DNA from 2 places in the Thainema salinarum CENA647 genome. Region 2 is predicted to be linked to the other one. Evidence: riboswitches for the same ligand, from Rfam matches in the RefSeq annotation. Region 2 holds a riboswitch; the other holds the start of a gene.

Region 1 (3,415 bases), 1.6 Mb from region 2:
AGGGGCATACCCCGCCTGCTTTTTAAGCTGCACAATGGCTTGCCGGGTGATAGCTGCGATCGCAATGTTGACCACCAGCGCACTCGCACCCCGTAGTCGTAACTGACTAGTAACGAGTAATCCGGTCAGCACTGGCAAGATAGCCGCAATTTCGCCGTATTCCTCCAACAGATGTCCTAATTGAGAACTATTTTCAGTATTGCTGGCAGATTGAGCCTCGACTGTTGAAGATGTAATCATTCTCGATCCTTTTGGTAGCTGGATGTCTCCAGAACTTCACTATCGATACTAAAACCTCTCGTTGCCAATTAATCTTATCTAAAAATTAATTTTGCGCAGGAAATGGTGGGTTTCCTTCGCCCATCCATTGCAGTCCATTGCAGTGATGGTCTGGACAAAACGGGATCGGCAGTATCGACAAAATTGTGTACAGTGTATTTGGAGCTACAATTAACTATATATCTATTTGGATATTAAGACGCACCTGGGTTCTGCCATGCTAGACGACTTAGCTGCTGCCCTCTCCGAAGCCCTGCAGGATGAATACAAAGCTCGCGCCACCTATCGAGCCATCCTCAATCGGTTTGGGTCTGTTCGACCATTTATAAAGATTTTGGAATCTGAGGAGCGACACATTCAAGCGTTGCTGCCTCTATTTAATCGGTACGGTATTCCGGTGCCGGAGGATAACTGGCCTGCTCAGGTAGAAGTACCAGATTCTCTGGCTCAAGCCTGCGAGGGCGGCGTACAGGCCGAGATCGAGAATGGCGCAATGTATGAGCGGTTGTTGGCGATGACTGCGGCGTATCCGGATGTGCAGCAAGTATTTCGACAGCTCCAGCGAGCCTCCCAGCAGAATCATTTACCCGCCTTTCAGCGATGTGTAGCGCGAGCCGCTCGTCACTACGTGGAATCTGACCTAAGCGGACAGCAGTCTGCGGGTCGATTCCGTTTAAGTCCCTCCGGCTGTGGACAGTTCGGTTCTGAAGATGAAAGCCAGAGTGAAACGCCAGTCAGAACTGGCCGAGAATGGAAACAAGGACGAAGACGCCGCCACCGTCGTGGCAACTATGGTCAATCAAGACAGGGTTAGGTTTCAAACCTGTAAATAGCGTGAGTGATAGGCGCGATGCACCCCACCCACCCACACCATTTACAGATCTAGATCAGCAATCAAGACAGGACTGACACTACCGGGTTTTTGGTAAGTTAAGAATTCCTGCGCATCCAACGCTTGATGATCAGTGGTCAACAAAGGGTGATAGGATACGCTAACCTTATCGGTTCTAGTGGAGATCAGCCACTAGAGGAAACGGGGAAAGTGCAGTGAAAATCTGCCGCTGTCCCGCAGCTGTAAGCCAATTTTAGATTGCTGATTTTAGATTTTAGATTGAGCCATTAGCCTCTATTCCAAAATCCAAAATCCAAAATCCAAAGTTGTGTAAGTCAGAATGCCCGCCGATAAATGGTTGATGCTCTATCCCATCTGCGAGGTACGGATGATGACTGCTTTAGTATTATTTGGGTCGCGATTCTGTTGTTTTAGGAGCGTCGTTACAAAGCTCCAAAGGCAGGAATGGGGCTAGCCGACTGTGCTGCTGCCCTAACCATTGGTTTTGAGTCTTGGTGAGCCAGTTGTTTTGCAGGAAGCTCGCCTGATTTGCACTGATCATGTTTGTGCTAACCGCAATGTACGCATAATGTGCGATATCGCAGCCCATAGTTACAACACTTATGAGGTCAGTGCTGAGGACTGAGTGAAATACAATTCGCTGTCCTAACTCTGCTGCAATCAGTTGATCTCACTGCTGAATGTAAATACGAACGAAGAACCCAGTCTGCTGGTTGGTTAATTCAAATATTAGGAGCTATTTCATGCACAAAATACCTGTTACCGTTGTCACTGGTTTCTTGGGATCTGGTAAAACCACCCTGGTTAGGCACCTGCTGCAAAATAATCAGGGTCGGCGTATTGCTGTATTAGTGAATGAATTTGGTGAAGTTGGCATTGATGGCGAAATTCTGAAAACGTGCCAGGTGTGCGACGACGATGAGAACTCTACCGCTGAGCCAAACACCAATATCTTAGAGCTAGCTAATGGCTGTCTTTGCTGCACCGTTCAGGAAGAGTTTTTGCCCACGATGCAAGAACTGCTGAAGCGACGGGATGAAATTGATTGCATTGTGATTGAAACTTCGGGTCTAGCGCTCCCTAAACCTTTAATTCAGGCCTTTCGCTGGCCTGAAATTCGAACTGGAGCAACGGTAGACGGGGTGGTCACGGTTGTCGATGGCGATGCCCTCGCTCAGGGACAAGTTGTGGGAGATCTGGAAGCGCTGGAAGCTCAGCGGCAGACGGATGACAGTTTAGAGCATGAAACCCCAATTGAAGAACTCTTTGAGGATCAATTGGCCTGTGCCGACATGGTGCTCCTGAGCAAAACGGATAGGATGACCAGGGAAAGTTGCGATCGCATCCAGCAGTGGCTACAGCAACAGATTCCCGCCGGGATTAAAGTTGTCCCCTGCAATCACGGTGAAATTAGCCCAGACATCCTGCTCGGCTTCAATGCTGCGGTGGAAGACAACCTCGACAGTCGCCCCAGCCACCACGATACCGAGGAAGACCACGAGCACGATGACGATATCAACTCCATCTACGTGGAACTAGAGCAAGCCTTTGATCCAGAGCGGCTTATCGATCGCCTGCAAGCCTTGGTACAGCAGCAGGAAATTTATCGCATTAAAGGCTTTGTCGCGGTTCCAGGTAAAGCTATGCGGCTGGTGCTGCAGGGGGTCGGACAGAGATTTGATAAGTTTTACGACCGCCCTTGGCAACCGGCTGAATCCCGCAAGACCCAATTGGTCTTTATCGGTCATGCCTTAGATGCAGACAAGATTAATACCGCGATCGCAGCCCAAATCGCAGCCTGATTGGTAGGTGCATTCCTATCCAATCTGTTTCTTATCTAATCTATTTATCTGATCTGTGAGGTGTTTACGAATATGAGGAACACTCGAAGGGGATTGCAGGTTGCGGCTCTGGTGGGGCTTAGTGCTTACCTAGTTATCGCTCCTGCCGCACCGGCCCAGGCCATGCACATTATGGAAGGCTTTTTGCCCGTGCAGTGGGCCGTGTTTTGGTGGATTATATCCCTGCCGTTTTTTATTTTGGGGTTGCGATCGCTGATCCGAATCGCTGGCGAACATCCCGAGCTAAAACTACTGCTGGCCTTGGCTGGAGCCTTTAGCTTTGTCCTGTCAGCTCTGAAGATTCCCTCGGTTACTGGCAGTTGTTCTCATCCAACTGGCACAGGGCTAGGAGCCGTCTTATTCGGCCCGTCCGTTATGACGGTGCTGGGCAGTCTGGTGCTCATTTTTCAGGCCGTTCTGTTAGCTCACGGTGGCTTAACGA
Region 2 (3,415 bases):
AATACTAACAGTGGTTGACTTTTTGATCGGAATTGGGAGCGCTGTGCTAACTTTATCAGCCAGTTTAAGTCTTAAGCAGTGTTTTTCGGTGTGCTTGGAGTAAGTGAGTTATGACTATTCGATTGAAGACGTTAAGGAATGTCTTGGGGTTTGGTGCGATCGCAACTTTAACTCTTATGAGTAGCTTGATGATTACCGCATCGCCTATGTTGGCGGATCGTCCCGGTACGTCGCGTCCGCCTGCGGCTAGTAACGCAACGGCTCGCGCTACGACCAATGCGACTGTTTATGCTTCACCCAATTTGAGTTCTGCAAACATTGTCGGTTCAATTCCCAGCGGCACGGCTGTACAGGTGTTTGATGCGATCGGCGTTTCGAGCACGATGACGATGTATTACGTCGATAGTGGTGTCGTGCGGGGCTGGGTGCGGCAGTCTGATCTGGTTTTTCTCTAATTTCCGCCAGTTTTCTCCAAATCGATATTGGACAGATCCCCCAACGGTGTCATGTCAAGCCCCTAGAATAAGAAGTAATATTTTGTAACAGGATGAGTTGGAGGTCGGCATGGCGGCAAATATTGAAATCTATACCTGGAGTAGCTGCCCGTTTTGTATTCGGGCGAAGGCGCTTTTGGATAAAAAAGGTGTTGACTACACGGAACACCAAATTGATGGTGATGAAGCAGCTCGGTCGAAAATGGCGAAGCGAACGGGTGGGCCACGTTCAGTGCCCCAGATTTTTGTGAATGATCACTATGTTGGGGATTGTCAGGGCATTCATCAGCTTGATGCCCAGGGCAAACTTGACCAAATTTTACAGGGCGGCGCAGCCTAGTTGTTTAAACGAGAATCCCCCTGCCGCATCGCGGCAGGGGGATTCTTGTTTAGCAAGTATTAACTACTTCGCGTCGCCTTTCTTGACCAGGTGCGCTTCGAGGAACCAGAGACGCTTGTCAACGGTGCGGGATACTTCCGTGTAGAGGTCAGCCGTATCGGCATCGCCCAGATCATCGGTAGTATCAATCGCTTCCCGGACGTGCTTAGCATAAGCGGCAAAGCGCTCAGCCAGAGCTGTTACGTGCTCTTCACCCGTGACGGCTTCTAGGTCGTACTCGGGCAGAATCGATTCAGCCGCAGCGAGGCGGGCAGTGCCCATTGCGGTGCCACCCAGGGCAGTGACGCGCTCGGCCACCATGTCAACGTACTCTTCTAGTTCACCTGCCATTTCATCAAACAGCTCATGCAGTTGGTAAAAGTCCATGCCTTTGACGTTCCAGTGAGCCTGCTTGGTCTGGGTTTTGAGATCTAACGTGGCGGCTAGGGTTTGGTTGAGGATTTCAGTAACCTGCGATCGCACATCCTGCGGCAAATCGATCCGAGTGGGATAGAAGCGGCGATTTGATTTGGATGGACGAGATGTTGTGGCTGTCATAAATTTAAGACTCTCCTAGTGTGAGTAATGCGAAAAACTTAGGCTAGTTGGAAAAACGGTAAATAAGGGGAAGCTGCAATTCAAGCAGTTGACTTTTCGGTGATAGCGCAAGTTTTCCAGTCTGCAATCAAGATTAACTTCAATCATCGATTCCAACTGAGCGATCAGCCGAAAGGAATTCAACTGTAGACTACCGCAACTGTGAAGACGCATCGTACCTCTGCATACCGTTGAATCGGATTGTTAAACCTAAATTACATCAGTCTCACGATTGCTACTCCTAAAGTGTACTCATAATGACTTCGACTTGACAACCCCTTCTTTAAAATTCCGCAAAAAAATTAGTAGAAGATCCTAAGGTACATGACTCGTTTGAGTTTGGATTCTGCCAATGGGCTAAGATTACAGAGCGCCAATCGGCCAAGTTTGTCGGCAAGGTAGGGAAAATCCGGTGTAAGTCCGGTGCTGTGCCGCAGCTGTGAAAGCCAGAATGCCTACTAGCTGATGCTGATGTTTATTCTCCTGCGTTGCACAGGAAACTGATTGTCATGTCTACTACACCGCTCAATTCGAGTCGTTTAACTGTTGCGTCGATTGAGGCGTTTCAGGCTGATCTGCTGGCTCAAGAGGCAACTGCGATCGCGCAGCTAGAGTTACCTCCGCTTCCCATCAAGCGACCTCTCCTGATGGTGGGGCACGGTAGCCGCGATGCCGATGGTCGTCAGCGCTTGCTGGATTTCGCCCATATTTACCAATCTTTAGATCCGACCCGACCCGTTTTGCCCTGCTTTCTCGAGCTGACAGAACCGTCGATTCAAGACGGCGTTGATCAGTGCGTAGAGCAGGGGTATACAGAGCTTTCAGTGCTGCCGATTCTGCTATTTGCGGCGCGCCACAATAAGTTTGATGTGACAAACGAGCTGGATCGCGCCCGTCAGCGTCACCCCCAGCTCACGTTTCACTACGGTCGCCACTTTGGGATTACGCCTGAAATTTTAGATCTATGGCGCGATCGCTTGGCGCTACTGGATACGCCGGAGCATAATCCCTATGGAATTGAGCGCAGCGAGACGGTTTTACTCTTTGTCGGACGCGGTTCGAGCGATCCGGATGCCAATGGTGATGTGGCCAAGCTAGCGCGTATGGTGTGGGAAGGCAGCGGCTATCACACGGTTGAAACCTGCTTTATTGGGATTACGCATCCCCGGTTGGAGGAGGGTTTTGAGCGGGCGCGGCTGTATCGACCTAAGCGGATTGTAGTGCTGCCTTACTTCATGTTTACGGGCGTGCTGGTCAAGAAAATTTTTGATATCACCGCGCAGCAGCAGGCTCAGTTTCCCCATATACACCTATCTTGCCTGCCGGAGATGAATATCCATCCCCAACTGCTAGCGATTCTGCGCCGCCGTGAGCTGGAAACGCAGATGGGCGAAGTGCAAATGAACTGTGAAATGTGCAAGTTCCGATTAGCGGCCAAGTCCGGCGATGATCACGGCCACTCTCACGGCCATAATCATGGGCATTCACATCATGATCACAGTCATGGCCACAATCATGGTCACAGCCACGGGCATGGGCATGATCACAGCCACGAAGCTGTCGATCCCTATGCCAAACCTGCCGATTATCACGACCGAGTTTGGCAAGTTCCCTAACTTTACCAACCTCAAACGAGCAGTGGCTGCCGCATCGCGGCAGCCACTGCTCATTTTGGGATCTTTTGCAGATCTTGAAGTGGAAGGAGTCAAATTTAGTTGCTAAATCGGTAACTGCAATATTCAGCATCATCAACCAGCGATAGAGTTAAAACGTTGGTGAAGAGTGAAAGAACATGAAAACAATCGTTGCGTTAGCCCTCGGCGCTGGATTGGGTTGGTCAGGATTGAGCCATTTGGCAGTGGCGCAAACGTCGCTCGATGAATCTCTAGATCAAAACTCAGATAAAGCTCCAACTACTCAAATTGCTGCACCAGACGACGAGCCA

Evidence for each region. Region 2 has a riboswitch for cobalamin ahead of AC286M_RS28180 (sirohydrochlorin chelatase). Riboswitches for the same ligand answer to the same signal wherever they lie in the genome.
Region 1: another riboswitch for cobalamin. It lies ahead of cobW (cobalamin biosynthesis protein CobW); the one in region 2 lies ahead of AC286M_RS28180 (sirohydrochlorin chelatase).

What each region holds. Positions count from the first base shown of each region.
Region 1 covers NZ_JBYJZJ010000022.1:3,256,231-3,259,645, reverse strand. Annotated here, with positions in the region: gene AC286M_RS21085 (HMA2 domain-containing protein) at 1-240, opposite strand, end outside; gene AC286M_RS21080 (ferritin-like domain-containing protein) at 467-1,093, shown strand; cobalamin riboswitch at 1,267-1,477, shown strand; gene cobW (cobalamin biosynthesis protein CobW) at 1,876-2,934, shown strand; gene AC286M_RS21070 (energy-coupling factor ABC transporter permease) at 3,007-3,415, shown strand, end outside.
Region 2 covers NZ_JBYJZJ010000022.1:4,888,762-4,892,176, reverse strand. Annotated here, with positions in the region: gene AC286M_RS28195 (hypothetical protein) at 111-455, shown strand; gene grxC (glutaredoxin 3) at 565-834, shown strand; gene dps (DNA starvation/stationary phase protection protein Dps) at 898-1,431, opposite strand; adenosylcobalamin-variant (AdoCbl-variant) riboswitch at 1,862-1,935, shown strand; gene AC286M_RS28180 (sirohydrochlorin chelatase) at 1,980-3,086, shown strand; gene AC286M_RS28175 (YbaY family lipoprotein) at 3,263-3,415, shown strand, end outside.